DNA from 2 places in the Pseudoalteromonas sp. C8 genome. Region 1 is predicted to be linked to the other one. Evidence: predicted binding sites of a transcription regulator. Region 1 holds the regulator's gene; the other holds the start of a gene.
What was found. Region 1 encodes LexA, which represses DNA repair genes until DNA is damaged. Its sites were predicted from a motif close to TACTGTATNNNNATACAGTA; they were not measured.
Positions count from the first base shown of each region.

Region 1 (15,960 bases):
GCTGTTCACTAATATCAAATACGGTATAAGATAAAGTTAATTCTTCAATATCGCTCGGCAGTGCGGTATCAACATAAAAAAGTAATTTAAATTCAAGTTCTTCCCCTGCTTTTAGAGGTTGCTGATCAAAGCAAAAACAGGCTATTTTGTGTAAATACTTTGCCGCTTTACCTGGTGAGACTGATGGTACAGCCTGCATTACTTTATCTAGGTTGCTGTTATTTTTAGCACTAAACATTACTTCACGCATTGCACCGGGTTTTACCACTACACTGTATTCTTTTGATTTAACTTCAAACGGTGCACCACTTTGTGCGTGAGTAGTAAAGCTAACGCCGACTTCTCGGTTTTGTACTATTTGTGTACTTTGCTCTGCCTGCTCAAGCGAAGGTTTTCCATTAAGCCCTGTTACATCACAAAACACGTCATACAAAGGTACTAAAGCAAAGGCAAAGGCAAACATGCCTATGCAAATAAGTACCAAACGTTTGAGTAGCGGTGCGTGTGTCATTACTTAATTACCGGCGGCGTAGAAAAAGTATGATATGGCGCTGGAGAGTCAACTTCCCACTCAAGCCCTTCTGCCCCTTCCCATACTTTTGCAGGCACTTTATCACCGCCACGCGCGCATTTAATTACCACAGCTACAAACAACAATTGCGATAAACCAAAGGCAAATCCACCAATACTTATGATTGCGTTAAAGTCGGCAAATTGAAGTGCATAATCGGGAATTCGACGCGGCATACCGGCAAGCCCTACAAAATGCATAGGAAAAAACAATACGTTCACACTCACCAGCGATAGCCAAAAATGCCATTTAGCTAGCGTGATATTAAACATATTGCCCGTCCACTTGGGCAGCCAGTAATAGGCCCCCGCCATTATCGAAAATACAGCCCCTGTTACTAATACATAATGAAAATGCGCCACTACAAAATAAGTATCGTGGTACTGAAAGTCAGCAGGTGTAATTGCCAGCATCAACCCCGAAAAGCCACCTAAGGTAAACAGCACAATAAACGCAATACTAAAAAGCATTGGCACTTCAAAAGTTATTGAGCCTTTCCACATTGTGGCAACCCAATTAAATACTTTTACTCCTGTAGGTACCGATATAAGCATGGTCGCGTACATAAAAAACAACTCGCCAGCGACCGGCATCCCAGTGGTAAACATATGATGAGCCCATACAATAAAGCTCAATAGTGCTATGGAGGATGTGGCGTATACCATTGAGGCATAGCCAAAAAGTTTTTTACGAGAAAAGGTAGGTACTATTGTAGATATAATGCCAAAGGCAGGAAGAATCATTATGTATACTTCGGGATGACCAAAAAACCAAAAAATGTGTTGGAACATCACCGGGTCGCCACCGCCTGCGGCATCAAAAAAGCTGGTCGCAAAATACTTATCGGTAAGTACCATAGTGACAGCCCCTGCAAGCACTGGCATTACCGCTATTAATAAAAAGGCAGTAATTAACCACGTCCATACAAATAAGGGCAACTTCATCCATGTCATGCCGGGAGCACGTAAGTTCACTATAGTTACAATCACATTGATTGCGCCCATTATTGAGCTAATCCCCATAATATGTACGGCAAATACAAACAATGCAGTATTGTCATTACTGTATGTTGTAGACAGTGGTGCATAAAAAGTCCAACCAAATGCAGGACCCCCACCAGGCATAAATAACGATGCCAATAGGATTAAAAACGCAAACGGTAAAATCCAAAAGCTCCAGTTATTCATTCTTGGCAATGCCATATCTGGCGCGCCAATCATGAGTGGTATCATCCAGTTAGCAAGGCCTGTAAAGGCCGGCATAACCGCACCAAACACCATAATTAAACCATGCACTGTGGTCATTTGATTAAAAAAGTGAGGATCGACCAACTGTAAACCTGGTTGAAATAATTCAGCTCTGATCACCATGGCCATTCCACCACCAATTAAGAACATGGTCAGCGAAAAAATTAAATATAAACTACCTATATCTTTATGATTAGTTGTGTAAAGCCAGCGTTTAAAACCTTTAGCTGGGTGATGAGCATGATGAGCTTCATTGGCGTTAGGTTGTTCTACTATGCTACTCATTAGTTCGCCTCCACTTTGGCATCAAGTGCTGCCTGTATTTGACTCGGTTGAATAACATCACCCGTATCATTACCCCACGCATTACGTTTATAAGTAATAACCGCTGCTAATTGCTTTATAGATAACTGTTTGGCAAATGCTTGCATTGCCGTACCGGGTCGCCCATGGATAACTACATCAATGTGATCTTTTATATCGCCAAGCACTATAGGGCTGCCTTTAAGTGCAGGAAATACACCCGGTAACCCCATGCCAGTAGGCTGATGACATGCAGCACAATTGGCCATATATACTTGTTCGCCTAAAGTCATTAATTCTTCTTTTGGGAGGGTTTTATCAAGTAATGCGGCATCTGCTAATGCTGCTTTTTGTTTAGCTTGCTTTGCATCTGCAAGCCACGTTTTAAAATCAGCCTCAGATTTAGCGACCACCACAACGGGCATAAAGCCATGATCTTTACCACACAACTCAGCACATTGGCCTCGGTAAGTACCTTCTTCGTTTATGTTCGTCCATGTTTCGTTTATAAAGCCGGGATTCGCATCTTTTTTAACTGCAAAATCAGGTACCCACCAAGAGTGAATAACATCGTCAGAAGTCATTAAAAATCGTACTTTTTGATTTATTGGCAGTACGAGAGGTTTATCAACCTCAAGTAAGTAGTTAGGATTTTTATCTGCAAGATTCGCTATTTCATCTTGCGGGGTAGATAAAATAGAGTAGAACTCTACATCTTCACCCATATATTCATAATGCCATTTCCATTGCGAGCCTGTAATTTTAATAGTGAGATCAGCTTTGCTGGCATCTTCCATTGCAATTAGGGTTTTAGTGGCTGGTACTGCCATAGCAATTAAAATAACAAACGGGATTGCAGTCCAAAGTATTTCTACTTTAGTGCTTTCGTGAAATTGGGCAGGTACAGCCCCTTTAGATTTACGGTGATGAATAAGTGCCCAAAACATAATTGCGAACACTATCACCCCAATCACACAACATATTATAAATATGGTCATGTGCAGCTGATATACATTATTGCTTATATCGGTTACGCCTTTGCGCATATTGTATTGGCTGTTAGCCAAAACTGGGTGCGAAAAAACACATAATATAAGCCACAAGGTAGAGGTCAGTTTACCCATGTGACGGCTCCTTTGATGCTATTGCGAATGCAAAGCGAAGAGGCATACGGCTTAAACGCCAATTCGTTATTTTTATTTTTTTAGTCAATCTCATTTAATATTGATTGGTTTTGCTGCGCCAACAACGGGTTTGTGTATATTGTGTGTTCTCAAAACTAAAAAGCTGTGAGTTATTATTAGCTCAGCACATTAATAATTAGCTAAAAAATGAACAACAAGCAAGTTTTAGTATAAAAAACAATCAGGTGATATTGAGTAATTAATAAAAAATCAGTAACCAACTAGGTAACAGTAAGTTCAAAAGATGAGCAAAACAAAGGGGTTTAACGTATTCGGAGGGGGAAAATATAAGTGCAAAAAAGTTTACAGCTTAAATTGTCAGTGAGCTATTTATGCCCTATTTTTAGTGCGAATTTAAAACAAAAAATGCGTACTAATTAGTACGCATTTATAAAACTGCTTGTTTAAAAGCTATTTTTAAAGTCACATCCAATCAGCGTTTCTTATAACGCCAACGGCTAAGCCTTCAATATTAAAAGACTCATTCTCAAGATCTACTTCAATAGATTCAAAATCGTCGTTTTCAGCATGAAGTAATACTTTACGACCCGCTTTCTCAAGACGTTTTACAGTTACGTCTTCATCTAGGCGGGCAACAATAACTTGCCCGTTTTCAGCGGTTTGAGTACGATGTACAGCAAGTAAATCACCATCCATAATACCAATATCTTTCATGCTCATACCGTTAACGCGTAGTAAAAAATCTGCAGCCGGTTTAAACATTAATGGATCGATTTTGCAGTGACTTTCAACGTGCTCTTGCGCCAAAATAGGTGAACCAGCAGCAACACGCCCTATAAGCGGTAAACCTAATTGTTCTGGCTCTTCTTCTTCAATTAACTGAATACCACGGCTTGCACCTGGTTTCATTTTAATTGCGCCTTTTTTAGCAAGTGCTTTTAAATGTTCTTCAGCAGCATTGGCACTTTTAAAACCTAATGTTTGCGCTATTTCAGCACGTGTAGGAGGCATACCAGTGTCTTTAATAAAAACTTTAATTAGTTCGAGTATTTGAGCTTGGCGGTTCGTTAATGGTCGCATACAACTGGTTTTCCATACAGTACATTTAACTGTGAGTATATACAGTTAAATAAAAATCGCAAATTTAAATTAAGCCTTAAAATAGCCAAAGTAATTTCACTTGTGTACATTTTAGGGATATAACTAAAGCTAGATTTATAAATGATTAAAAAAGCAAAGGAGTCATTATGAGTATTTGGTACCAGCCCATCACTTTAGAGCTGTGCAAGCAGTTAGAACAAGGCATTGATGGCCAAGGAACATTAATGAAAACCATGGGAATAGAAGTCACTGAAATTGGTGATGATTACTTAGTAGCCACTATGCCGGCAATTCCTGAGCATCATAATCCAATGGGAATGGTTCACGGCGGTGCTAACGTTGTACTTGCCGAAACAGTTGCCAGCTATGCAGCTAACTTTGTTGTCGATTTTACAAAATTTTACTGCGTGGGGCAGGAAATTAGCGCAAGTCATTTAAAAGCATCTCGCAACGGCACTTTAACAGCAACGGCAAGAGCGTTTCATATTGGCAAACGTAGTTCAGTGTGGGAAATAAAAATTACAAATAGCCGCAATGAGCTGTGCTGCGTATCAAAAATGACCGCAGCAGTCGTAGAGCGAAGATAGTTACTTTTCGATTGGGTAAATTGTAATTTCCATACCCGCACCAATCGCAGATATACGTAGTAATGTATCTGCATCTAAGGCTTGATTAAAGCACTTAGGTGAAGTGCCTGATTCAAAACCAATATCAAACGTTCTACGTGAACAGCTTAACCATTGTTTTAGCGCGTTACGCGAACACGATTCAATAAGCTCACATATATGGTTTATTGCTTTGTCAGGCGTGTTTACTACACCTGTTGCTTCAATACGCGCTAATTGACGGTATTCGTCTTTGTCATAATGTAAAATCGTCGCGACTTTTTTCAAGTCTGCCACTAGCAAACTAATATCTTGCTTTGATTCAAGCTCAAGATCTACATTTAAAAATTGAATTTCCGACATCGTTTCGTATTTATCCTCTAATAATTTCATTGCAAACTTTAACGCAGTTTTACCGTTATACCAAATCAACTATGCTCTATTAACCACTTTATATAGATATTTCGCAGCTTTTAAGTATTTTTTAGCGTTTAAAGCTAGCTGGATATCAAACACTCAGCTCAATTAAACAAATAAGTCATGTTAGCAATTTAAGTGTAATCTTTTTTATTTTTAAATGATTACAGTAAGCTATAGTTTAAACTGCGACAAAATGTCGCAGTAACTAATCCCATTAATGTAATAAACTAGCCTCTAAAAATAATAAGACTAAAACATGAATAAAAAAATATTTAAGTATGCTCGCAAGTTACATAAATGGCTCGGTTATTTGCTCGCATTACAAATTTTAGCTTGGCTATTAGGTGGTTTAGTCATGAGCGCTATTCCTCTTGATAAAGTTCATGGGGAGCATCTTGCAACACGTACTCTTAATAACCCATTTACGCAGGCTGATTATGTTGCCTCCCTTGACGATATTGCATCTCAGGTGGTTAATCCAACACAAATAATTTTTGAGAACTTCTTAACCACACCTACAATTACAGTAATAAATAAAGATGAACAGCAAAGCTTTAACGGTATAACTGGCCGGCCTTTTGAGCCGCCAACTAAAATACAAATTACCGCAAATGCTAAAGCACACTTACTTATTGATGCTCAAGTGACAAGCGCTGTACTGCTAAAGCAAGGTATGCGAGAAGTTGGATATAAAACCAATGTTTGGCAGGTACAATTTGACGACACATTTAACACAACACTGTATTTGTCAGAAAATAACGGCAGAGTTATCACCGTTCGCAGCACACTATGGCGAATTTTCGACTTTTTTTGGATGTTACATATTATGGATTACGATGAGCGAGAGGATTTTAATAATCCGCTGCTTATTAGTTTTGCAGCAACCAGCGTACTTTTTTGCCTAAGTGGAATATTACTACTTATGCAAAACATACGACTAAAACGATTTATCCGAATTAAAAGTAAGAATAAATCAAAGTAGTCATATTGGTTTTTAAGAACTAGCGCACTCTCACCAAAGAGTAAATAAGCCCGAGGAAGTACCCAAGGGCAGATTTTATTCCAAGTGTTTAAATCGACTCAAATGTCGCTTTAACATTTCGTTTTCGAAAATCAACTCATCACGCTCATCCAGCAATTGTAAAACTAAAGCTATTGCCGACCAATCTAACGAAAAGTCATGTTGAATACGGGCCGCTTTTTTAACTAAGGTCACTGCCGATACCGTAAATTGCCACTGCGTAACATGCTTCCCCTCAATTGGAACCGCAATATTGTGCTCAACTAGCTCATATAAAATTGCTTCGCTAATATCACTACTCAAACATAGCTCTTTGCTAGTAAGTAAATCATCTTTTTGTGTCACGATAATTTGCATTATGGCTTGCTCCAGTTATTACGGGGATCAAAGTGAGCTTTTTCGGCTAATTCTTCCCAAAGTTTTTTACTGGTATCATCAACAGATGTTGGATTAACAATTTTAAGCACAGCAAATAAATCACCTTTGGCTTTTTTACTCATTAATCCCTTACCTTTAATACGCAAGCGTTGACCAGACTGACTATTAGATGGAATAGTTAATTGGATTTTGCCTGCCAACGTAGGTAAATTTATTTTTGTACCAAGAGCCGCTTCCCATGGTGCAAGAGGGACGACTATATTTAGGTTATGACCTTCAACATCAAATAATGGGTGGGGCACTAAACTAATTTGTAAGTACAAATCGCCATTTTGCCCGTTCGCTGACCCTAATCCGCCTTGCCCTTTTAGTCGAATTCGTTCGCCATTTACTGAACCTGCGGGAATTTTCACTTTAAGTGATTTTTTAATTTCAGAGACACGACCACTACTATCTCGCTGCGGTAACATAAACTCAACAGGCTTAACGGTATCAACTAAAGTCTCTTCAAGAAAAATCGGGAACTCTATTTCCACATCTTGTCCTTTTTGCGCGCGAGCGGCGTTACTTCTGCCCTGCCCGGAACGATTGAATCCACCGGCGCCGCCAAACATTGAATTAACAAAATCAGAAAACTCTTGATCGGTTTGAGGATCGCTTTGCTGATAATTACTTTGCGATGAAGCATTGTTACCACCATAATTACCTTGCTGTTGACGAGCACGATTTTGTTGATGACGACGTAACTCGTCGTATTTAGTGCGTTCTTCTTTGTTATGAATGACTTCGTAAGCTTCTGCTATTTCTTTAAACTTATCTTCTGCTTGAGGCTCTTTGCTTACATCTGGATGATATTTTCTGGCTAACTTTTTATAAGCTACTTTAACCGCTTTATCGTCTGCATCAGGCGATATTCCAAGCACTGCATAATAATCAACAAATTTCATTTGCAATCCAAATCCCCATATTGAGTAAGCTTTAAGCATACTCCTTAACGTATAATCTTGTGTGGTTAAAATACGATAAATAGTAAGAAATAAATGAATAGTGAAAATAACTTTGAATAAAAAATTAATCAGGCACTTTTTAGTAATATAAGCGTAGGCCTTAAGTTAACTTTATCTTTTATCTTCAAGGCTTTAAACTGCCTGTTCCTGTAGTTCACATTTGTGATGGATATGACTCGATTTATTCTGGCCTTACTGGCTTGTTGTGTGTGTTTTTCGGTATCTGCCGAACAATTTACCCGTTTTTCAACGGCTAAAAGACATTTAATTAAAACCCTCCCTGACAACGCCAAAAGTATTTACTGCGGTTGTGATATTAAAAAAGAAGGCAAAAAACTCATTCCTGATCCTTCTAACTGTGGTTACATTCCTCGAAATACACTTACCCGCTCAGGCAAAGTAAATGTACGAGCACTACGTATTGAATGGGAACACATTGTTCCGGCGTGGGAATTTGGTCATCAGCTACAATGTTGGCAAGATGGCGGACGTAAAAACTGCCGTAAAGTAAGTGCTAAATTTAGAAAAATGGAAGCCGATATAAATAACTTAGCGCCAGCTATTGGCGAAATTAATGCCGATCGCTCTAATTATCGTTTTGGCATGCTTAGCGAAAACGCCACACAGTATGGTCGCTGCGAAGTAAAAGTAAACTTTAAGCAACGTGTAGTTGAACCGCCTGTTTATGCACGAAAACGTATAGCCGACACTTACGCTTACATGCAGAAAACATACGGTTTAAAAATCTCTGATAAACAGCAAAAGTTATTTAATGCGTGGAAAAAGCAAGCATTTGCAGATACAAGTAGTGCGAGCAAGCTCTAAGCTTTAACACTCATTTACATAAATCAAAGTTATAAATGTTGAATAAACGAGCGAGTGTTGTAATATTTTAAACAACTTATTTACAGAAAGTCCTTAACTATGTTTAAAAATAATAAAACCTCGCTTGCCATTTTTACAGCACTTTCGGGCTTTGCTTTAACGGGTTGTGGCGGCGGAGGCGGTATCGACTCTGCTCCTGTAGTTACCACGCCTATAGTTACAACACCTGTTAGTAGCAGCCCAACATGGACAGCGGCGGTATTTGAGCCCTCTAACGATTTAAAAAACTTTTGCGAAACCCCTCGTACGGGTAACGATCCCTTTAATAACAACAACCCCTACCCAGATCAAGCGGGTTCTGCCCTTTATGAAAAGCTCTGGCTTCGCTCTTGGAGCGACGAAACCTACCTTTGGTATGATGAGATTGCCGATAACGACCCTGAAAGCTTTACAACAGTAGCCGATTACTTCGCTCAATTAAAAACAGAGCAGCTTACCGACTCAGGTGCAAAAAAAGATAACTTTCATTTTTCAGAACCTACTGAAGATTACTTTCAAGAAGCGCAATCGGGCGTTACTTCTGGTTACGGTATAAATTGGGCGTTTATTGGCGATACAGCCGATCGTATTTTACGCGTTGCTTATCTTGAAGATGATTCGCCTGCAAGCCAAATAGGCTTTCAACGTGGTGATACTGTACTTTCAGTTGACGGTGTTAGCATTAATACCAATACAGAGTCGGGTGTAGATACGCTTAACGAAGGTTTATTTAGTCCTACTAACGGCGACTCACATACTATTGTTGTACGCAGTAACGATGGCGCCGAAAAAACATTTAATGTAACCGCTGGTAATATTGAACAAACACCTGTTCAAAATGTTAAAACGATTACAACCGCAAATGGTTCAAGCGTGGGTTACATGCAATTTAATAGCCATATAAGCATTGCCCAAGAAGGGCTTATTGATGCGGTAAATAAGTTTAAAACCGATGGTATTGATGAGCTTGTAATCGACTTTAGATATAACGGTGGTGGTTTATTAGCACTGTCGGCACAATTAGCTTATATGGTTGCCGGTAATGCCAACGTTAACAACCGCTTTTATTATCAAACTCAACAAAACGATAAACAACCCGTTGATTCGCCCTTCCCATTTATTGATGAAGAAATAGATTACTCTACTTTTTTTAGCACAGGTGAAAACCTACCTGATTTAAACCTATCAAAGGTTTATGTATTAAGCACATCAGGCACCTGTTCGGCATCAGAAGCTTTTATTAATGGTTTAAAAGGTATAGACGCAGAAGTTATTTTAATTGGCGACACAACCTGCGGTAAGCCCTATGGCTTTACCCCAACTCATAACTGCGCAACAACCTATTACACTATTCAGTTTAGTGGCGTAAATAGCAAAGGATTTGGCGAATACGCTGCGGGTTTTACACCAACCCCTACTCCACAATTTGATGCTGATGTTCAAGGTTGTGAAATTGAGGACGACTTTGATCATCAGTTAGGCGACAGTGACGAGGCCGTTTTAGCCACCGCATTATTTCATGTTGAAAATGGCAGTTGTCCAGTTAGAACGGCTGCTGCAAAAGCAGAACCAGCTAATTTTTCAAGCTCTCGTGAATCTCTCATTCCTTTAAATATGCCGGTACAATTTACCCAGCGTAATATGGACTTAACTTGGCCAACGCTGGGTGAGGAAAGGTAATGGCTAAATTATTACTCCCATTAGCCACCTTGCTCGCTTTAGGCGGATGCCAAAGTGTAGATAGTGAGCCTGCTAAACCCGCTATATTAACGAGCGTTAATCCCAGCGTTATTACAACACTACAACAGGCAATTCAACAAGCTAAGGGAGGCACATTAGTAACACTTGCCGATTCGGTATTTACTAAACGTAGCGAACTGCTAATTGATCATGCAATGAGTAAAGGGTCTGATGGCAGAGTAATTATGGGCGCGCATAATATAAAATCTGAGAAGTTTATTTTGCAACTACGTAATAACCAATGCGAGCTTTACTATCCTAAAAAAGAGCTTACTACAGTACTTGAAGGTGTTACCTGTAAAGAGTTATAAGGCACTTTATTAATGTTTATAAATTAATAAAAAAGGCGCGCAGCATATCGCTGCGCGCCTTTTTCTATTTTAAAGCGTTATTACAAGTCTTGATGCGGACCAAACACTTCATAATGAATCTGCTCGTTTTTAACACCTAATTCAAGTAACTGGTTTTTTATAAATGCCATAAAACCGGCAGGACCACATAAGTAAAAGTCACCATTACTCAATGGTAGCTGTGCTTGTACTGCGTTTAGGTTCATTAACCCAGTAAAGTCAGCGCCCTCTGTCGCTTGGTTAAACCACGTCATTGTTTGTAAACGGTTATAAACTGCATTTAACTCATTTAAATATTTTGAAAACGAATGCTGCTGAGTATTTTCGCAGGCATGTAAATACATAATATTTTGATTAGAGTTATCGCTTAATAACGTTTCGAGCATTGCTAGCATTGGCGTTTGCCCAACACCTGCTGAAATGAGTACCGCTGGACTTGTATTATTACGTAAAAAGAAGTCTCCTGCCGGCGGGTATAACTCAACAATAGTGCCTTGCTCTAATGAGTGTAAATAATTAGACACCATGCCAGGCTTTGGCTGTAGCTCTTTTTTAACACTAATACGGTAGTTTTTAGCGTTACTTTTTTGCGAAATAGAATACTGGCGAATTTCTTCATATTCAGCGCCCTCTGGCTTAACTTTAATACCTAAATACTGCCCTGGTTTATGTGTAATAACAGCTTCGCCATCAACTGGCGTAAGTGTAAAGCTCGTTACTAGTTCTGATTCAGCCTGTTTGTTGGTTATTTCAAATTGGCGAGTTCCCGCCCAACCACCGTGTTTATTTTTACTGTGCTCATACAAAGCAGCTTCTTCGGTTATACAAATATCAGCAAGTACGCCGTAAGCTTCGCGCCAAGCGTATTCAACATCGGGAGTAAATTGCTCAGGAATAAGCTCTTTTAAAGTACCAATTAAATGCGCACCTACAATAGGGTAATGCTCAGGTAAAATATTCAAGCTTGTATGCTTATGATTAATACGTGTTAGCGCTTCTTTTAATACGGCTAAATTATCAATATTTTGTGCATACGCAGCCAATGCATTAAAAAGTGCAAATTGCTGACGACCTGTATCTTGATTCGCCATATTAAAAATATTTTTAAGCTCAGGATTATGGCTAAATAAACGCTTATAAAAATGATCGGTAACAACCGTACCCGCCTGCGCTAATAACGGAACTGTGCTTTTTACAATCTCAATGGTTTTATCAGATAACATATGTGTTTCCTATGGATGAACTAACCACGACGCCCATCAACACGACGCCGCGTTAATATAGGTGTGCAGTGAATTAAAAATAATGAAAAAGCCACTAACCACAGCAAAGCACTTATTTGCCAAGCAAGGTGAGGCCCAATAATAAAAGGGAGTAATGAACGAGTAATAGCGGCCACAAGCAAAAACGCAAAAGCAACAGCCATGTAATGAGGAATAGCGAGTGTCCGCCCTGTATGACCATGTGATACACGCGTCATCATTGCTAAAATCATCATACCTATTGTGCCAATAGTGATTAAGTGCAGCGCATCTTTAAATTGTATTGCACTGCTATAAAAGCTGAATGCAACCATCATTAAACCCACACCTAACGTAAGGTAGGAGAAATGCAAAGACCATAACAACGGCACTCTCAATATCTTGCTATCCCACCAAAAACCAGCCCTAAGCAGGTGAAGCGCAGCAACAGTTGCAACAACTAACGCAGGGTTAATCATGTTCAAAAACAACTTGTTGATAAAAAATAAAGTGATAGCCACAATAGATAAATACATCACTGCTTTATCTATTTTAGGCGTGCGAACTTGCTCGGTTAAACCCAGACCTTTAGCGGTAAAAAATGGTAAAACGCGACCCGCAACAATGCCAACTAGTAAAGTAATGACGAGTACTGCGGTATCAACCACACCAAGTGCAAGCTGCATGTTTTGCTGTAAAGTGAGTATTAAATACAATACATTGAGCCCACAAAGCACAGCTAAAATAGCTAAAAACGGATAGTTACTCTTGCTATTGGCTTTTAATAACATATTAGCCAGTACAGCTATGGCGCCTAGCCACCAAATAACTTGTAATGTAAGTGCAGCATATAAATTAAAATGAGCAATATCGGGCAATATCACAAAAAAGGCTAAGCGCGCTGCAAGCCATATAAACGTAAGCCACATAAGAGCTTTGCCACTTATGCTCGCAACGCCTGTCCATGTTTGTGCTGCGGTAAGTAAAAAGCCAACAGCTACAACTCCTGCAAAGCCAAACAGCATTTCGTGCGCGTGCCATAATGTCGCAGGTATCGATAAGTGCCAACTTGCATGGCCTGTTAAAATAAGTAGCCAATACCCCACCGACAAAAATGCCAATAAGCCACCGCCTAAAAAGAAAGGTCTAAAAGCGAGCATCCATAACGGCCATTGAGATACTTGATGAATAGCAACGCGTGCTGGCATTGGCTCAGTTAAGTTTATAGGGCGCATTATCGTACCTCCTGCCCTAAACCATGTTGTGCAACACAGCGCAGTACGTAACTTACTTTTAAAATAGCAGCAATGACAATAGTGCCAATATGAGCTGATACTTGCACCGTCATGGAAAAGTGCTCTGCAAACGGGTAGCTAATTAAAATACTTGCCGTAATACACACTAAACTCACAGCCAATGCAGTATTGGCAGCAAATAATACTGTTTCGTATAGTGAACTAAACTGTGTTTGATTGTTAAAATTATTCAGCATTAGTGTTTTCATAGCGACCTCTGTAACTAACTACGTTACTTAGCTATTACACATACTGTGCCAACAAATTTATTCAATTAAATTCAATAGGTTAAATTAAACCACTTTACACTATGAGTCTTTATGACCTACTATAAATTAACTCACAAAAACTCGAATAGGTCATTTTGACATGAACCAGCAATTCAACCTTACACAAGTTGCTCTAGAGCTTGCTCAAAGTACACTGCACGAGCATAGCTTTGATCAATTACTAGCAAGGGTTGAACGGGTGATCCCTAGTGATGCAAGTGCGTTATTAGTGCTTCAGGGCGAGCAATTAAAACCACTGGCAATTAAAGGGTTAATGTCCGACAGCCTTGGCAGACGATTTAAAATAGTAGAACACCCTCGCCTAGAAGCTATTTGCAAAAGCACACTCGCGCTACAATTTGCGCACGACTGCCCGCTACCCGATCCATACGACGGATTACTATTAGCTAAAACCGGCGACATACCGGTACATGCATGTTTAGGCTTACCTCTTTATGATAAAAACGCGCTACTTGGCGTACTTACGTTTGATAGCCTTAACGCCAATGCATTTAACAGCATAAGTGCTGATACACTCAATACTTTACAAACGCTGTGTAGTGCGCACTTTAAAACAGCTTTAGAGCTTGCCCATTACAAACAGCATGCACAGCACTCAAGTGCATTAGTGCAAGAACTAAATCGTGAAGCATTAACACGGGACGGCGGTGAAATTATTGGTCAAAGTCCGCCAATGCAAACACTTAAAAACGAAATTAAACTCGTTGCAGCATCTAACTTTAGCGTGCTTATATTAGGTGAAACAGGGGTAGGAAAAGAACTTGTAGCGCGTAATATTCACTTAAATTCAGCTCGAAAAGATCAACCGCTTATTCACTTAAATTGTGCATCACTTCCTGAGAACCTTGCTGAAAGTGAATTTTTTGGTCATGTGAAAGGGGCTTTTACAGGCGCACAAAATTCGCGCCAGGGTAAATTTCAATTAGCTGATGGCGGCACGTTATTTTTAGATGAAATAGGCGAACTGCCCCTGGCCATGCAAAGTAAACTATTACGAGTGCTACAAAGTGGCGAAATACAAACGGTAGGAGAAGACACGCCAAAGTACGTAGATGTACGCGTCGTTGCTGCAACCAACAGAAACTTAAAAGAAGAAGTAGCTCAAGGTCGCTTTAGAGCCGATTTATACCATCGCCTCAGTGTCTACCCTATTACTGTGCCACCACTTAGTAAACGCGAGCACGACATAACACTCTTAGCTGGTTATTTTATTGAGCAAACAGCCCGTAAATTAGGGATAAAACAATTAAAACTAAGCCCTGAAGCGCAAGTACTGCTTAATCAGTACAACTGGCCAGGTAACGTTCGCGAGCTTGAACATGTCATTAGCCGCAGCGCCCTAAAAGCAAAACAAAGCCAATGGCAAAATCCAATAATAACCATTACAAGCGAGCACTGTGATTTAACCCCGAGTGCGCCGCAAAACTCTCTAGTAGCAAGCCAAATTACAACCAACACCTTAATCAACCAACCTTTAAAGCAAGCTGTAGAATCGTTGCAATACAACGTAATTACTGAGCAATTAAAGAAGCATAACTACAACTGGTCAGCAGCAGCAAGAGTACTTGAATTAGATAGAGCTAACTTAGTACGCTTGGCTAAACGCCTAGGCATAGAAGTAAAAAAAACACTATAATCATTTAAAACACAGCTAAAATGCTGCTAAAACTATTGATTAGCAGCTAACTTACTAAAATGTGTTTTTAACAACCCTGCAAAAGCTTGTACTTTAGCAGTGCGATGCACTAAGTGATGCGTGACTAACCATACATCGGTAGGCCAGCTTAACTCACTGTGTAATATAGGTACTAAATCAGAATATTGCGCCGCTACGTCATGCTGTAATCCGCCAATGCCTAGCCCTTTAATTATTGCACGAGTCGCTTCTGCGGTTTCAGATACTCGCAGCTTAATTTGCGATGCAGGAATATGTTCATCAGCCCATGCAAAATAAGGCACGCGGGCATTAAAACCCGCCACACCCGATACAAAATTATGTTGTTGTAAATCACTTAATAATTTAGGCATGCCGTACTTATTAATGTAACGTTTATTCGCGTATAAACCCGATGATAACTGCGCTAAATGCTGAGCAATATAATCGCCCTCATCAGGTCTTGGGCCTGCACGAACTGCAATATGTGCTTGTCCGTGATCGAGCCTTAACCTTTTTTGTTCTAAAATAACTTCTAACTGCACTTGCGGATGTAATACCTGAAATTGCTCACATACATCACCAAGTACATCCATAAAGCCACTTACCGTCGTTAGCAATAAACTCCCTCTAAGGGTGCTATCGGCTGCTGCTATATCGTTATGTAACTGCTCTAAGGAGCTATGGATAGTTTGTGCTGTTGCAAATAACTTGGTGCCAATTTCAGT
Region 1 is NZ_WTKT01000019.1:3,019-18,978, reverse strand. Features, by position in the region: gene GQR39_RS16285 (cytochrome c oxidase assembly protein) at 1-511, opposite strand, end outside; gene ctaD (cytochrome c oxidase subunit I) at 511-2,103, opposite strand; gene coxB (cytochrome c oxidase subunit II) at 2,103-3,245, opposite strand; gene lexA (transcriptional repressor LexA) at 3,729-4,346, opposite strand; gene GQR39_RS16265 (PaaI family thioesterase) at 4,514-4,954, shown strand; gene GQR39_RS16260 (hypothetical protein) at 4,955-5,335, opposite strand; gene GQR39_RS16255 (hypothetical protein) at 5,649-6,374, shown strand; gene GQR39_RS16250 (chaperone modulator CbpM) at 6,450-6,770, opposite strand; gene GQR39_RS16245 (DnaJ C-terminal domain-containing protein) at 6,770-7,738, opposite strand; gene GQR39_RS16240 (endonuclease) at 7,970-8,623, shown strand; gene GQR39_RS16235 (S41 family peptidase) at 8,723-10,342, shown strand; gene GQR39_RS16230 (hypothetical protein) at 10,342-10,713, shown strand; gene hmpA (NO-inducible flavohemoprotein) at 10,794-11,975, opposite strand; gene GQR39_RS16220 (NnrS family protein) at 11,996-13,228, opposite strand; gene GQR39_RS16215 (hypothetical protein) at 13,228-13,497, opposite strand; gene norR (nitric oxide reductase transcriptional regulator NorR) at 13,658-15,214, shown strand; gene GQR39_RS16205 (LysR family transcriptional regulator) at 15,247-15,960, opposite strand, start outside.

Region 2 (15,960 bases), on a different contig from region 1:
CGACTCATGCCTGCCATATGACCACCTACTTTTAAATCGGCGCCGCCTGTATCGTATACAAGACCCTTACCTACAAACATAAGTGTACGAGTAATTTCACCCTCTGGTACATATTCAAGCTTAACAACACGTGGGTGATGGCGCTCAACTGCATACGATGCACGAGCAACAGTGCTTAGCATTGGGTAGTTTTTATCAATAGCTGCAATATCATCAATTACGTCAACTGCAATGCTTGAGCCTTTAAATAAATCAACGCAGTAATCAGCAAAACGTGGTGGAGCCATACGCTCAGGTTCAGTGCCACATAAGTCACGCGCGGCATATTGGCCTGCAGCAATCGCATTAACAGCTTTAATTGTTTGCTCGCTTGCGCCAACTAAACCAATTTGAGTAATAGGTTCAATACTTTCACCGTGATATTCACGCGCTTCTAATGGCTGCCATAAGGCTTGGCAAGCGCCTAAATAAGCAACTTCTAAAGCATGCTGATAACGGCTATCGCCATTTAAATTTGGTAAAAATAATACAGGATTAACACTACCCGACGCTTTTGCTTCGTTAATCGCTAATTTAGCAGCATCAAAATAACGGCGTACATCGTCGTAATCTCTATTTAACGGACCCGTTGGCGCAAGTACAACGCGTTTTTTTTCAATCACTAATAAAGTAACTTGTTTACCAATACGAGAATCAACTTTTGCTTGGTCTAAAATAGCATTACGTAATGAGTTATTTGGTAATAGAGAAAAGTCATCACTAATAATAATAAGCGCATCATGAGATGTGCATTCAAGGCTTGCACTAACCGCTTGAGGGTATGCCATAAATAAAGTCCTGTTAGAAAACATAAGCCCCTATTATCGTCGATTTAAATATTGAAGACCAGCAAGGTGCGATGAGCTAATTATACAAGTTGCCAATAAATGGCAACTTGGGGTTACAGGCTTTACAGCTTAATCGAGAATACTAAGTTGAAAGTTTTGTTCTGGCTCGCTTTTAATGCCAACGCCTATGCCAAGTAATCTTACAGGTTGTTGTAGCCCTCGTTGATAAGCCTTAGTAAGGAGTTGAATAAATATTTCTGTGTTTAGCTCGTGGTATGCCTGATCGGCTGAGGTTACTACAAAATTTGCAAACTTCACTTTAACACTCAGCTTATTAATACGGTTTTGTAATTGCTGTTTATTAAGTCTTAAAACTAATTCGTCTAACAATTTTGGCAGCTCATCTAAGCACTCTTGCAAACTTGTTTTATTGTATTCGTAGGTATGCTCAACACTCAGCGACTTTCTGATGCGATCTGTTGATACTTTACCAACATATTCACCTGCACATTTTTGATAAAGCGACACACCAAAATTACCCACATGTTGCTGCATCCAGTTAACGCCTTTTTCACGTACATCCTTGCCGGTATATAAGCCTTTTAAATTTAGCTTTTCGAGCGTTACTTTACCCACCCCCGGAATTTTCCCCAGCGGTAATTGCGCTAAAAAGTCATCGACCTCATGAGGCAAAACGACAAATTGACCATTCGGTTTTTTTTCGTCGCTGGCTATTTTGGCAATAAATTTAATCGGTGCAATACCTGCTGATGCAGTGAGCCCTGTGGCATTGTAAATATCGGCTCTTATTTGCTGTGCAATAAGTGTGGCACTGCCTTTACAAGCAGTACTGTCTGTTACATCTAGGTAGGCTTCGTCTAAAGAAAGAGGCTCAACTAAATCTGTGTAGCGGCTAAATACTTCACGTATTTGATTTGAAGCTTCTTTGTATACAGCCATGCGCCCAGGGACAATAACTAAATCGGGGCATAATTGTTTAGCATGATAGTTCGACATAGCCGATCGTACGCCATATTCTCTCGCTATATAGTTAGCGGTTGAGAGCACGCCTCGTCGGCTATTGCCTCCAATAGCAAGCGGTACACATGCAAGTTTAGGATTATCTCGCATTTCTACTGCTGCATAAAAGCAATCCATGTCTATGTGAATAAACTTCTTCATCACCACAACAATAACTGGTTATTTATACAGTCATTATTATAGAATCAAATGTGATAAGCAAGCCTAGGGCCTGTTTATCTTTCGAGGTTAAATTTGCAGCAGTATGTTTGGTATTTAGGCAAGGCAGAGCCTATGTAGTGTGGTTATTCCCCATAAATAGGCGATAACGTAGCACAAATGCCAAACATACGCTGCCCGAAGGGTTCTGCCTAGGGGCAATTTACTCTTTGTTGCTCGGTTTTTACTTAGCCCACTAGGTCACAAACCTCGCGCCGCGATTAAATAGCCCCTAGATTGAACAAATTTTAATCCTGAAAGGCCAACAGGCCCTAGTTAACTATTAAAAAAAGCGCTTATTACCTTCTTGCTCTTTATAACCGCGCAACCAAAACATAACCTCGAAAAAAAACCCCGCTAACATTAAAATAATAGCGCCTGATTCGTTACCCATTGCGTAGCAGGTAAATGAGGCTATAAAAACCAAACAAGCTAAAGACCAATTAATTATATTGTGCATACATACCTCTGTGTGTGTGTTTGTGTTTGTCTGTGTAATTTAACTGTAGACCTAAAATTAAACAGGTACAATCATCTTATAAAAAAACATGCTATTAATTACCTTGAGCTCACAACTCCATATTGATAATCTAAATACTTTAAAATTAAGGGCCAATAAATAATGCAAACGTTTAAAGATCAGCACCCTATCCATACCGACATCACCGTAGCGTGGGCTGATATGGATGCACTACAACACGTAAATAATGTGGTGTATTTGCGTTACTTTGAAATAGCCCGAATCGACTTCTTAAATAAAATAAATCTGTTCGATACAATAAGCTCTAATGGCGTAGGTCCGGTAATAAGCGAAAACAACATTCGTTATAAACGCCCAGTTACTTTTCCAGATACACTTACAGTCGGCGTTACTATTTCTGATATAAAAACAGATCGGTTTGTTATGAATTACACCGTATTTAGTCACGCGCAAAACGCTATAACAACAACAGGCACTTCAAAAGTGGTTATGTTTGATTTTGAAACAGGCCAAAAAGCCCTCATTGCAGAGCCTCTTTTATCGGCGTTAGTTAGCTACTCTCAAGACGAGCAATAAGGAATTCTCATGCAATACAGCCCACTTGGCAGCAGTGGTATTAAAGTTTCAAGAGTATGTTTAGGCAGTATGACTTGGGGTAAACAAAATACTCAAAGCGATGCTGATGAACAAATAGCCTACGCGCTAGAGCAAGGCGTAAACTTTATTGATACAGCCGAAATGTATGCAGTACCGCCCTCTCCAGAGACCTATGGAAAAACTGAGGAAATTATTGGCGATTGGCTATCGCGTAATCAGCAAAAGCGCAGCGATGTGGTACTTGCTACAAAAATTGCAGGCAATGGATTATCGTGGGTACGTGATGGTGGCAATATTACGCGCCAAACGGTAATAGAAGCCGTAGACGATTCACTTAAGCGCCTTAAAACCGACTACATTGATTTATATCAGCTGCATTGGCCAAACCGCTCTACCCCGCACTTTGGCAGACAATGGCCCGGCACTCTTAAATTTACCGACGTAAATACACAAGAGCAGCAAGCTAGTATGCTTGATATTCTAGAGGGCCTTAATGAATGTGTTAAAGCAGGTAAAATTAAGCACTGCGGTTTATCTGACGATACGCCATGGGGTATAAGCCAGTTTTTAAGTTTGGCCAAAGAGCATAACTTACCGCGTATGGTATCTATTCAAAATGAGTTTAGCTTAGCGCACGCTAAAGACTGGCCGTATTTAATAGAACAATGTGTACACGAAGATATTGCCTACTTACCGTGGTCGCCTTTAGCAGCTGGTTTATTAACGGGTAAATACCTAAACGGTGCTCGCCCAGAAGGATCTCGTTGGACCTTCATGCAGCGCAACGGTATTTTTAGAGATACACCAAATGCAGAGCAAGCCACTAAGCAGTATGTTGAGCTGGCTCATGCAAACAATATTACTCCAGCACAACTAGCACTCGCATGGTGTAACCAAGTAGATGGCGTAACCTCTTCAATTATTGGTGCAACAAGCATAGCCCAATTAAAAGAAGATATTGATGCATTTAACATCACGTTAAGCGACGAAATTCTTAGTGATATTAACACTATATTTAGAAACCATCCGATGCCTTATTAAGCATGTATGAGTTAAAGCAGCCTTGAATGAGGTTGCTTTTTAACTAAAATATTTGACCCTACTACAACCAACACTATACTTTTATTAAGTTTTCTTAATTCAACGAACACTTATCAATGCTGAAAAACGGATACTATGCATTTTGCTTATTAATTGTATTTAACGCGCATGCTGTTGAGCAAAAATTACAGCCTCTAGAAGAAATTATTTGGCTGCAAAGTTACACGCCCCCTTTTCATATAGCTAAAAGCGAAAGTGCACCACAAGGCGGTATTTGCGACAACCTAACCGAGCAACTCATTAGAACAATAACAGATGTAAAACATACCCGCTTAATTGTCCCTCAGCAGCGTATAAATAAATATTTAAGTGAAGGAAAAAACGTATGCTTCCCGTGTGTTATTTATAAAAAACATAATAACCAACTACTTAACTACTCAAATCCAACAACGGTATATCCCCCATTTTCAATTATCACGACTAAAGAGCTAAAGCCCAAATTAGAAGAAAAGCACGGCTCGCCTATTCACCTTATTAATTTATTAACCGACCCGCAATACGTATACGGGCAAGCTGCTGCACGTAAATTTACAACTAAAATTAATACAATTATTGAAAATACAAAACGAGATAAAGAGTCGTCGTTAAGTTGGAGCAGTGAGAACGAAAGTCAGGCTGTTATAGCACGCTTGAGTCACGGCTTTTTAGACTACTCAATTGATTACCCGTTTATGGCCGATTACTTTAATAAACAAGGAGAATATACGAATATAGAGAGTGTACCAATAGAAGAAAATGACATTCAATTTATACGAGGAGCAATAGGTTGTGCGGCTAACGCACCTAATAATTTTGCACAGCAAGCGCTTAAAAAAATTAACCGCGCACTAAAAAACAATGTACTACAATCGCCTGAGTATCAACAAAGTCAGCATAATTGGCTTAAAACTACCTTTGCCGACTTTGATCAACACTACCAACAGCAAGTTATTAATTTTTACTTACTTGCCACTGATGCTCAAGCAAGCACTGATCGTTAGTATAAAGTGCCACAGCAAAAATACTTTTAGGTGTTACCTCGCCTACGCCCGACGGTGTGCCTGTCATTACTACGTCACCATCTTCTAAGCTCATAAATTCACTAATTTCTTGTAAAATTGAGTCCGGGTTATGCAGCATAAAATGAGTATCGCCTTGCTGAACTACTTTATTATTAATTTTAAGTTCAAAGGTAAAGTGCTTCATTGCATCAGTTAGCGCTACAAAATCAGTTAAAATTACAGAGCCATCGAACGCTTTAGCGCGCTCCCATGGAAGTCCTTTATTTTTTAATTTACTTTGCACAGTACGCTTAGTTAAATCAAGGCCGAGTCCAACCCCTACAAATTTTTTATTTTTAACTACAAAACATAGCTCGGTTTCATAATGCAGTGTATCGCCGTTATTAGCCGCAAATAACGTATTTGTAATCGCGCTATTTGGTTTGTTAAATAAAACCATTTGATCTGGTGTTTCGTTGTTTAGCTCTGCAATATGTGCGGTATAGTTACGGCCAACACAGACTACTTTTGATGGTGTTAATTCTTCAGATACTAACTTTATTGAATGCATATAAATAATGTCTCAGTTATTGGACCTGTTGACCTTTCAGGATTAAAATTTGTTCAATCTAGGGGCTATTTAATCGCGGCGCGAGATTTGTAACCTAGTGGCTCGGTAACTGCTCCTGCGTTATTCTACTGACTTACATCCCTGTAAGAATAAGTAAAAACCGAGCAAAGCTTCCGCGTCCTGCTCACGCCCCTTACCTACATCCATGTAGGCAACAAAGAGTAAATAGCCCCTGGGCAGAACCCTTCAGGCAGCGCATGTTTGGCATTTGTGCTTCGTTATCGCCTATTTATGGGGAATAACCACACTACACAGGCTCTGCCTTGCCTAAATACCAAACATACTGCTGCAAATTTAACCTCCAAAGATAAACAGGCCCTAGCTAATAAGCGTTTCAAGTAAGCTCAAATTAATCGGTTTAAGTAAAACTCGGTCAATATTTAAATCTTTTATTTCTCTTGGGTCTGGCTCTGCGCCACTTACAATCACCAAGCGTAGCTCTGGATATCGCTCATTAACTTGCTGGCCTAAATCAATGCCACGCCCATCGGGTAAATGCATATCTAGCAATACCTTATTAAATTGCTGGTCGTGATTAAGTATTTGCAAACATTGTGCGCAGCTAGACGCAATGACCGTTTCAACACCTAAGCTTTCTAAAAGTAGCTGCGTAATTTGCGCTGCATCGTGATCGTCCTCAACAAGTAAAAAGCGCTGCTTTTTCTCGGTTAAGCCATTGCTACAATTTATATCTTTAGCTTGCGGTGCATGCTCTGGCGCTACCAAATAATCTTGCAAACTTTGGTATAAAGCCGCGCTATCAACAGGTTTTGGTATTACATCGTTAAAGCCTAGTGCAGCAAGCTCCTCATGTATGCCTTTCATAGTAGCGGCAGTGAGCGCGATTATTGGGCCTTTGTAACCCATTTTTCTAAGCTCTATGGTAGCTTCCTTGCCGCCCATTACAGGCATATGAATATCAATAAAAATAATATCGTAAGGCGCTTTATACGCATCTGCAATACGCACTTTTTCAAGCGCTTGTTGGCCATGTTCGGCATAATCGACGCGCGCACCACAAGTACTGATCATATGACCAACTAGCATGCGTAAATCACGTAAATCATCAACTACTAATACTCGCCCATGCACTTTGCATGGAGCCGATTTACTTTGTAGTTGCGGCGCACTACTAAAATTAAGTACCTGTCGTTCTACTTCGCTAATATCACCTGGGTAAACCGAAATAGTAAACGTAGAGCCTTTGCCAATTTCAGAATGCAAACTAATATCACCGTGCATACGTGCTAACAATTCAGCACATATTGCCAAGCCTAAGCCTGCGCCGCCTACAGAGCGTGATTCTACATCAGCTATTTGTTCAAATGGCTTAAATATCAGTTCTTGTTTTTCAGGGGCAATGCCCATGCCTGAGTCTTTAATGCTAAAAAACAGCATTTCGGTATCATCAACCCATTGCGTCCACGCATTAACAACAATTTCGCCTTTATCGGTAAATTTAACTGCATTGTTTATTAGGTTTATTAAAATTTGGCGAACTCTTGTTGCATCCAGTCGTGCAACCAAAGGCAATGGCTGATGAGATTCAAAGCGCAGCGTAAGGCCCTTATCTAGCACCGATACGCGCATTAGCGTGTATACATCGGCAAGCATGCTATCAAGGTTAACTTCGCTTAAGGTTAGTTCGAGTTTATCGGCGGCTATTTTAGATAAGTCGAGCACATCGTTTAACAGGCTCAATAAATGTTTACCGTTTCGATAAATAACACCTAGTTCATTTTCTGCTTGCTGACTGAAGTCGCTCTGCATTAACAGTTCGGTGTAACCTAAAATAGACGATAGAGGAGTACGTAATTCGTGGCTTAGATGAGCTAGAAAGCGGTCTTTTGAGCGATTTTCGGCTTCGGCTTTTAAACGCTCTACTCGCTCACCTTCAACATCTTTACGAGCAAGTGCATAGCGAATAGCGCGCGCAAAGCGGCTCGAACTCATTTCTGTTTTTATTAAATAATCTACTGCACCGGCATCAAGCGCCGCCGAGTCTAACTCGTCGTTTGACTGCCCGGTAAGCATAATAATTGGGCCGCTAAAGCCATTAGCAATGGCTTCTTTTAGTACATCTAAACCATTAGATGCACCCAAGCGGTAATCAAGCAGGCAAATGTCGTGCTCATTTTTGCTAAGCGTTGCAATTGCCTGCTCTGGGGAACTTATCCATTGAATGTTAAACGTGTGTGAATCCAATTGGTCAAGATAGTCGCAGGTGAGTATGTAATCATCTTCATCATCTTCTACAAGCAGCAACTGAGTCACTTTATCTAACATACAATCTCCATTAATCGTTAAATGTTGTCGGTAGCTCTACAAACTCTACCCAGTATTTTCCTAGCGTTTTCATCAAATCAACTAAACCATCAAACGTCACAGGCTTTGTAATATAAGATGCAGCACCTAAGTTATACCCTTTAACCATGTCTTCTTCTTGCTTAGACGTAGTTAAAATAACAACCGGAATTCCCTTTAAGTTAGGGTTCCCTTTTATAGCTTCAAGCGCTTCACGACCATCCATTCTTGGCATGTTTAAATCAAGTAATATCAATCCTGGTCGTGGCGACACTGTTTTGTCTTCAAACTTACCTTTACGTTCTAAATATTCAAGTAACTCAACGCCATCTTCAACAAAATGAAGCTCGTTAAGTACACGGCTTTCGGCAAGGGCATCTTGTGTTAACAAACGATCATCTTCATCATCGTCTGCCATTAAAATAGTAATAGGTTTTACTTTTGAATAGGGCATTTAAGCCTCTCCTTGCAATGTGAAAAGCGCAGCTTCCACAGGTAGTTTTATAATGAAGGTTGCACCTTCACCGTCTTTACTTATTGCTGTAATTGTTCCGCCGTGGCGCTCCACAATACGCCTACATACAGAAAGACCAATACCTGTGCCTTTATATTGTGAGCGACCGTGCAAACGTTGAAACGGTACAAATATTTTATCGGCATAGTCCTGTGAAAAACCAATACCGTTATCTTCTATAGTAATAACTTGAAAGCTCAAATTGGTATTATGATCCTCACTAAAAATATCTTTATCTTGGTAGCTGATTTTTATATGTGGACTTACACCTGGGCGCCTAAATTTAACAGCGTTCGACAACAAGTTTAAAAACAGCTGCTGCATTTGGCTTTTATCAGCCTGAATAACCGGTAAGTCTTCTACATCAATTTGTGCATCTGACTCTTTTATCGCAATTTCTAAATCACTTAATATATCGGTTACTACTTCGTTTAAATTTGTATCATCGAAGTCTTTACCGCGTGTTGTAATACGCGAGAACTCTAATAGGTCATTAATTAAGTTAGACATGCGTTGCGCTGCATTTTTCATGCGGCCAATGTAATCAATCCCTTTTTCACCCAGCTCATCTTTAAACATTGTTTCTAGGCGGTCACTAAAGGCTTGAATTTTTCTAAGCGGTTCTTGTAAGTCATGACTTGCTACAAAAGCAAATTCTTCAAGCTCTCGGTTACTTCGGCTCAGTTCGTCAGAATACAACGTTAATTCTTGCGTACGCTCAGACACTTTAGTTGCTAAAGTCTCGTTTTGTTTCTCAAGCTCAAAACGATACTTAGCTGCATTTCTCAAATTAAGACGTGTCATTACAAACATACCAATAATAAGTAATAAGCTTGTGATTGCTGTAATAGCAAACGTGATTTTAGCTTCATTCTTAATTTGCGCTAACTTTGAAAAATGGCTCACTTTAAAGAGTAATTCACGGTCTTGAATTTCATTAACATACTCTCTAATTTGCTTATAAAGCTCCCGACCTTTATGTGTATTTAACACATAAATTGCACGTCGCTCTTTGTCATCTAAAGCAAGATTAACCGTTTGTTTTAGCTCTTTAATTTTGCTATCAACTAGTACTAACAACTGAGCAATACGCTCAGCTTGGCCGTCAATCTCAGAGTGTAGTGACTTAACATGATCTGTTTGAGCTTCAATTTGTCCAATAGCATCGTAATAAGGCGTTAAATAATCAGTCTCTTCTGTTAATAAATAACCGCGCTGACCCGACTCAGCCTGAACTACTGATAAATGCAGTTGCTCAATTCCCGTTGTCAGCATATTAGTATTGTCTAAACTCTTTTGGGTTTGCGTTAAACCTTGAATCGTATTCAATGCTAAAACTGCGTTACCTACAATAATACTTAACACAACAACTATTAAAGCTGCCCAAGTAACATTCGCTTTACCTTGCTGTTTTTGCTTGCTCATTTAGCTTCCCGAATTAGAGTTTGTACAACACTTACTATTTATTGAGAGTCAGTTATTTTTTGTAAACTTTCACTACACTGTTGGCAATTGTTAATAATTTTATCAAGTGCATCTAGCGCTTTTTCTTTTGGCATATCGTTTTCAAGTACCAACTTAATAAGCTCTGCATTCATCGATATACGATTAAGCGGCGCTCTTGCATCGTGTACTAATTTGTTTAGTTGCTCTGTTTCGTTATCGGATGTCATGCCCTTCCTCAAATCTATTTATATTCGCCAATACCGCCATATGCATTAAGGCGGTTATAAAGTGTTTTGGTGCTAATACCCAGCATTTGTGCAGCAAGCGTTTTATTACCTTGCACCTTATCAAGCGTTGCATGAATAAGTTCTTTTTCAACTTCTTCAATGGTTTGTCCTGCTGATACTGGCTTTTCGGCCGCTTGGTTATTAACGCGCGAAAAAGGCGACTCTAAATTATCAGGTAGAGTAATGTCGCTGGTTTGCGGATCGCTCATAATAAATGCACGGTGTATAGCGTGGCGAAGCTCTCGCACATTACCGGGCCATTCATAGCTTTGCAGTTCTTTGAGCTGCGTTGGCGTCCAACTAAATGGGGTACCGTTTTCATCATTAAGTTGATCTAAAAATGCTTTAGCTAATAAAGGAATATCTTCTTTTCTATCGCGAAGTGGCGGTATATCAATAGGAAAAACAGCCAACCTAAAGTAAATATCTTCACGAATAATATTATTTTGCGCTAAATCGGTAAGCGAGCGGTTAGTGGCTGAAATAACACGACAATTGGTTGGTATTTCTCTGTTACCACCTACGCGTGTTACTTTTTTAGTTTCAAGTACTCGCAGTAAATTTGGCTGCATATCAATTGGCATTTCGGTTACTTCATCTAAAAACAAAGTACCGTTATTTGATTGCTCAAACACACCTTCTTTACGTGCTATTGCGCCTGTAAATGCGCCTTTTTCGTGGCCAAATAACTCACTACCAATTAACTCTTTTGAAAGTGCGCCACAGTTGCTAGCAACTAATGGGCCTTCGCACTGGCTTGCGTTATGAATAGCTTGAGCCACTACTTCTTTACCTGCACCACTTTCACCCATAAGCATCACGTTAGCGTTTGTTTTAGCTACGCGTTCAATCATGTTGTATAGTTTTTGCATTGGCTCAGACTCACCAATTAACCCACCAAAGTGACGTGTAATACCGCTCGACTTGGCTTTTTTAACTGTTTTTTTAGGGCCATTTAAAACGAGTTCTAAATCTTCGCGTTGTAATGGTTTTAATAAATGCCCTACATTTGGCTCACACATTTCAGCTAAAATGCCTTTAACTGAAGGATGACCCGATATAAGTGTAATTTTTGGAGATTGCCCAATCGTTTTTAAATGATCAAGTAAGTGCAAACCGCTACCATCAGGTAACATAAAATCAAGTAGCACATGGTCAAAGGTATTATTTTCAAACCATTGATGTGCTTCTTTTAAACTGGTGGCGGTGCTTATGTTGTGGCCGAGGAATTCGACTATGTGGCAAACAACGTCACTAAATTCAACGTCATCGTCTACTAAAAGTATGTCTAACATGATAAATCCCTATGCTTTTTTTCTTATTCTACGCATCCTAAATATTAATTTAAAGGCACGCCTAGAATCTAATTACTTAAATAGCTAATTAATCCAATGCTATTTATTTTAACAACCTTATATTTACGTATGCTTAAAAAAATCGATCATAAAATATAAAAATAATTAAAATCGTTTCTATTTATAGAATGGTAGCAACTGTTATTATCAAAAACCTAAAAGAGGAGACGAAATGCAGCAATTAAAAACCTTAATTCATTCAGGTATTAATATTGACCAAGGCACTCTATTTACGCGCTTAACAGCTCGCGCCATTGTTATTAAAAATAATAAAATACTTTTAATGTATACAAACCGCTATGAAGATTACAGCTTACCTGGTGGCGGAGTAGATGAAGGCGAAAGTATTGAACAAGGCTTAATTCGCGAACTAAGCGAAGAAACCGGTGCACAACAAATAAGTGTAGTTAAAGCCTTTGGACTCTATGAAGAGTATCGCCCTTGGTATAAAGAAGACTTTGATATTATTCATATCAAATCGTATTGCTTTGTATGTAATATTGCCGACGAGTTTGGCAAAGCACAGTTAGAGCATTACGAGCAGCAAAATGGCATGACTGCTAAATGGGTTGATATTAACGATGCAATTGCTCATAACGAGCGCACACTTGCTAACAGTGAAAAACAAGGACTCTCCATTTTACGAGAAACCTACCTACTAAAGCGCATTGCTAAAGAACTTCTATAAGTTGAATTAGCATGAGCAGTCAATCTTGTAAATTTTGCATCAATCAGAACTTTTTACTGCTTTGGGTAATATATTCATAGTAGTAAAAAGTTATTAGCAGAATAAAAAATTAAAAATAAATACTACATTTCAATAGCTTGAGATTAATTAATACTGTTTTTTTGATATTGGCTTTCGTTTTGCACTATCACCATTACATAATTTGTAAGGAGATAGAAATGAGTAACACAGTTAAAACGATTAATCCGGCAACTGAGCAAACCATTGAAACCTACACGCTACTTTCTCAAAAAGAAGCAGAACAGGTAATCGAAAAATCTCACGAAACATATTTAAAATGGCGCTTAACGTCGTTCACTGAACGTGCGAGATATCTTAATAAGTTAGCCTCACTTTTCGAAGAGCAAAAAGAATCTATCGCAAAACTCATGACCGAAGAAATGGGTAAAGTATACGAGCAAGGCTTTCAAGAAGTTGAACTATGTGCAGGAATTTGTCGTTACACAGCCGAACAAGGCCCACAAGTACTTGCTGACGAAGAACGTGATATGGACGGCGGCCGTGCAATTATCAGCTACCAACCAACAGGTGTACTGTTAGGTATTCAACCGTGGAACTTCCCGCTTTATCAGGTAATTCGCTACAGTGCTGCCAACATAATGGCGGGTAACACAACCGTATTAAAGCATGCTGGTAACGTATTTGGCATGGCTGAAAAAATTGAAGAGCTATTTAAACAAGCTGGTTTCCCAGAGTACTGTTTCAGCAACTTACTCATCGACGGTAAAACCGCCAGCTCACTCATTGCGCACAAAGCAATTAGCGGCGTAACCTTTACGGGTAGCGATGCCACAGGTAAAAAAGTAGCTGAAGAAGCGGGTAAACACGCTAAAAAGACAGTGTTAGAGCTTGGTAGTAATGACGCTTACTTAGTACTCGATGACGCAGATTTAGAGCTTGCAGTTAAAACCTGTGTAACAGGTCGCATGATCAATAACGGCGAAACGTGTGTTTCAGCTAAACGTTATGTTGTTGTTGAGTCACTTTACGATGACTTTAAAGCACAAATTAAAGAGCAGTTCGAAGCCATGAAAATGGGCGACCCAATGGCAGATGACACAGACTTAGGTCCAATGGCCCGTGAAGATTTACGCGACGGTATTCACGACCAAGTAATGGAATCAGTTAAAGCAGGTGCAAACATAGTAACGGGTGGCGAAATACCATCGCAAACGGGCTATTACTACCCACCTACTCTACTAGATAACCTATCACCTGGCATGCCGGCCTACGACGACGAATTATTTGGCCCTGTCGCTTCGCTTATTAAAGCCAAAGATAACGACGATGCTATGCGCATCGCCAACGATTCTCGCTACGGTTTAGGCGGTGGTATTTTCTCAAAAGACGAGAAAAAAGCCATTGAGCTTGCTAAAAAGTACTTCGACACCGGCATGATCAACATTAACGGCTACGGTTTAGCACAACCTAACTTACCATTTGGTGGTGTTAAAGGCAGTGGCTACGGCAGAGAACACGGCGGTTTTGGTATGCGCGAATTTGTTAATGTTAAAAGCATTATGATCGCTAGCTAATTTAGCTGCATAAATGAAATAAGTGTTTTAAATACAGATTTTTAATACGTGTTTAAAATACAAAAATTATTAAGCCTAAAAGTGGGTAACCGCTTTTAGGCTTTTTTATGACTTTTAGAAAGTAGTTTTCAGGAGACAATACTTAGTTTTTAGTAAGAGACAGTACCGAGTTTTAGATATATTCGTAGGGGCGATTTTACATCGCGCTTTTAATCTGAGGAGTCAAAGACTGCAAACATAGCCTTTAATGGGGAATAAATATCGTGGTCTAATTTTATATTTAATCGTAGACACTTATATCACCTAAGTGTTTAGTCGTTTTTCAATGCTCTAGCTAAATCATTTACTGCGGCCTGAACAACTAACCAAGAAATATCACATGTATCTGCATCAGGGTACATTTTACTAGCCATTTGCTCATAAGGATGTATTAGATTACGAAAACCTCTAAGTGCATGAGAGAACTGTCTAACATCCATACCTAACCAACCTACGTTATGTGCCACATCAATCATTTCAGCTAGCTTCCAATGTGCGAAACTTTTTACTTTTCCTGACTTTGAATCTTTAGGCGCAGTAGTACACTGATTTGCTTTACCGGGGTTTCTTTGAAGAACTCCTAATAATAATCCTTCAAGCATACTACCCATGATTATTATTGCTGAAAGGTGGGCTTTAGAATCGACGCAACGCTGGGCTTCTTCCCAACGATCTACAAGTATCTTTCCTACTTCTGATTCAAGACCTAACGCCATAAAATTAGGTGCAGGCATTGGAGAAAGTGAAGAAGTTTTTACATTTTCATCTGAAAAGTTAATATCAAATTTTTCAAACTTAGGTTCAAGACCTTCTAATTTAATCCTGAAACCCTCTACATAGAGGATTTCATTCAGCATGACTAATGCACTTTTAATTTTATCTCTATCACCTTTGTATTCTTTTGGTGATGAAAGACGCTTGAGAACAGCAGCTAATTGTTCACGATTACATTCTTTAAGCTTTTCATGTACCCACCACTGTCGAGTTGAGCCATCATGGATAAATTGAGGCAATCCAGATCGCTCAAAAAAACTTGTGATCTTTGAGCTAGAACGATATTCAGGATGGTTTTCTCCATTACCACAAATAAATTCAGCAATTCTATCTAGTGTACTATCGTCCATGAGGTTCCTTAATGCATCAACAGCCAAATATCTATACATTACAATCTAACAAATCTGATAACTTATGTCTTCTTTCACTTTTAATTCAATTATCTGCTGAAATAAGTTAATTATTCATCAATACTTCAAGTTTAAATATTTGTAGATGAAACTGAAGATTAGCGCTTAAATATAATCAAGTTCTAAGCTTTGATTAGTATGACTGAGGCTATTATTGTTCCTCAAACCTCGGCACCTTTCGCTTATCGGCTTTACTCATTGCGAGCTCTTGGATTTCTTCTTGCTTGTGCTGCGCCGATTTAGTTTCTAATGACTGCTGATTAGCGTTTTCGTAAGAAAGCTCAGTGAGTAGCGCAAAGTGATCTGAGCCATATTTAGCTAAGCGCTTAATACGCTTTACTTTAAAGCCTTCGCTGTGAAATAAATGATCGAGCGGCCAACGCATAAAAAAGTAGCCTGCATGAAAGGTATTATAAAAACCACGGCCTTTTCGAGGGTCTAAAAAGCCACTTATTTGCATAAACAAACGGGTGCTGCGCGACCACGCTACGTCGTTTAAATCTCCGGCAACTATGGTAGGTCGTGTAGGGTTTTTAAGTGCTTTAGCCACCATTATTAGCTCTGAGTCGCGCGGACGTGATGAGTCTTCCTCTGTCGGGCTTGGTGGTGCTGGGTGAATAAAGTGCCCTTGCATTTGTAGGCCTTCATCGTTTTCAAACAAAATATGAATTGAGGGAATATCTTCTTCTATA
Region 2 is NZ_WTKT01000001.1:177,955-193,914, forward strand. Features, by position in the region: gene GQR39_RS00780 (leucyl aminopeptidase family protein) at 1-827, opposite strand, end outside; gene dinB (DNA polymerase IV) at 957-2,009, opposite strand; gene GQR39_RS00790 (hypothetical protein) at 2,350-2,526, opposite strand; gene GQR39_RS00795 (thioesterase family protein) at 2,689-3,123, shown strand; gene GQR39_RS00800 (aldo/keto reductase) at 3,133-4,185, shown strand; gene GQR39_RS00805 (ABC transporter substrate-binding protein) at 4,302-5,225, shown strand; gene GQR39_RS00810 (fumarylacetoacetate hydrolase family protein) at 5,176-5,796, opposite strand; gene GQR39_RS00815 (hybrid sensor histidine kinase/response regulator) at 6,175-8,142, opposite strand; gene GQR39_RS00820 (response regulator) at 8,153-8,614, opposite strand; gene GQR39_RS00825 (sensor histidine kinase) at 8,615-10,099, opposite strand; gene GQR39_RS00830 (histidine kinase) at 10,138-10,347, opposite strand; gene GQR39_RS00835 (sigma-54 dependent transcriptional regulator) at 10,362-11,702, opposite strand; gene GQR39_RS00840 (NUDIX hydrolase) at 11,935-12,450, shown strand; gene GQR39_RS00845 (NAD-dependent succinate-semialdehyde dehydrogenase) at 12,669-14,045, shown strand; gene GQR39_RS00850 (hypothetical protein) at 14,357-15,208, opposite strand; gene GQR39_RS00855 (endonuclease/exonuclease/phosphatase family protein) at 15,420-15,960, opposite strand, start outside.
Region 2: a site for LexA is predicted at 2,022-2,041, ahead of dinB (DNA polymerase IV). Genes of this name have one in related genera too.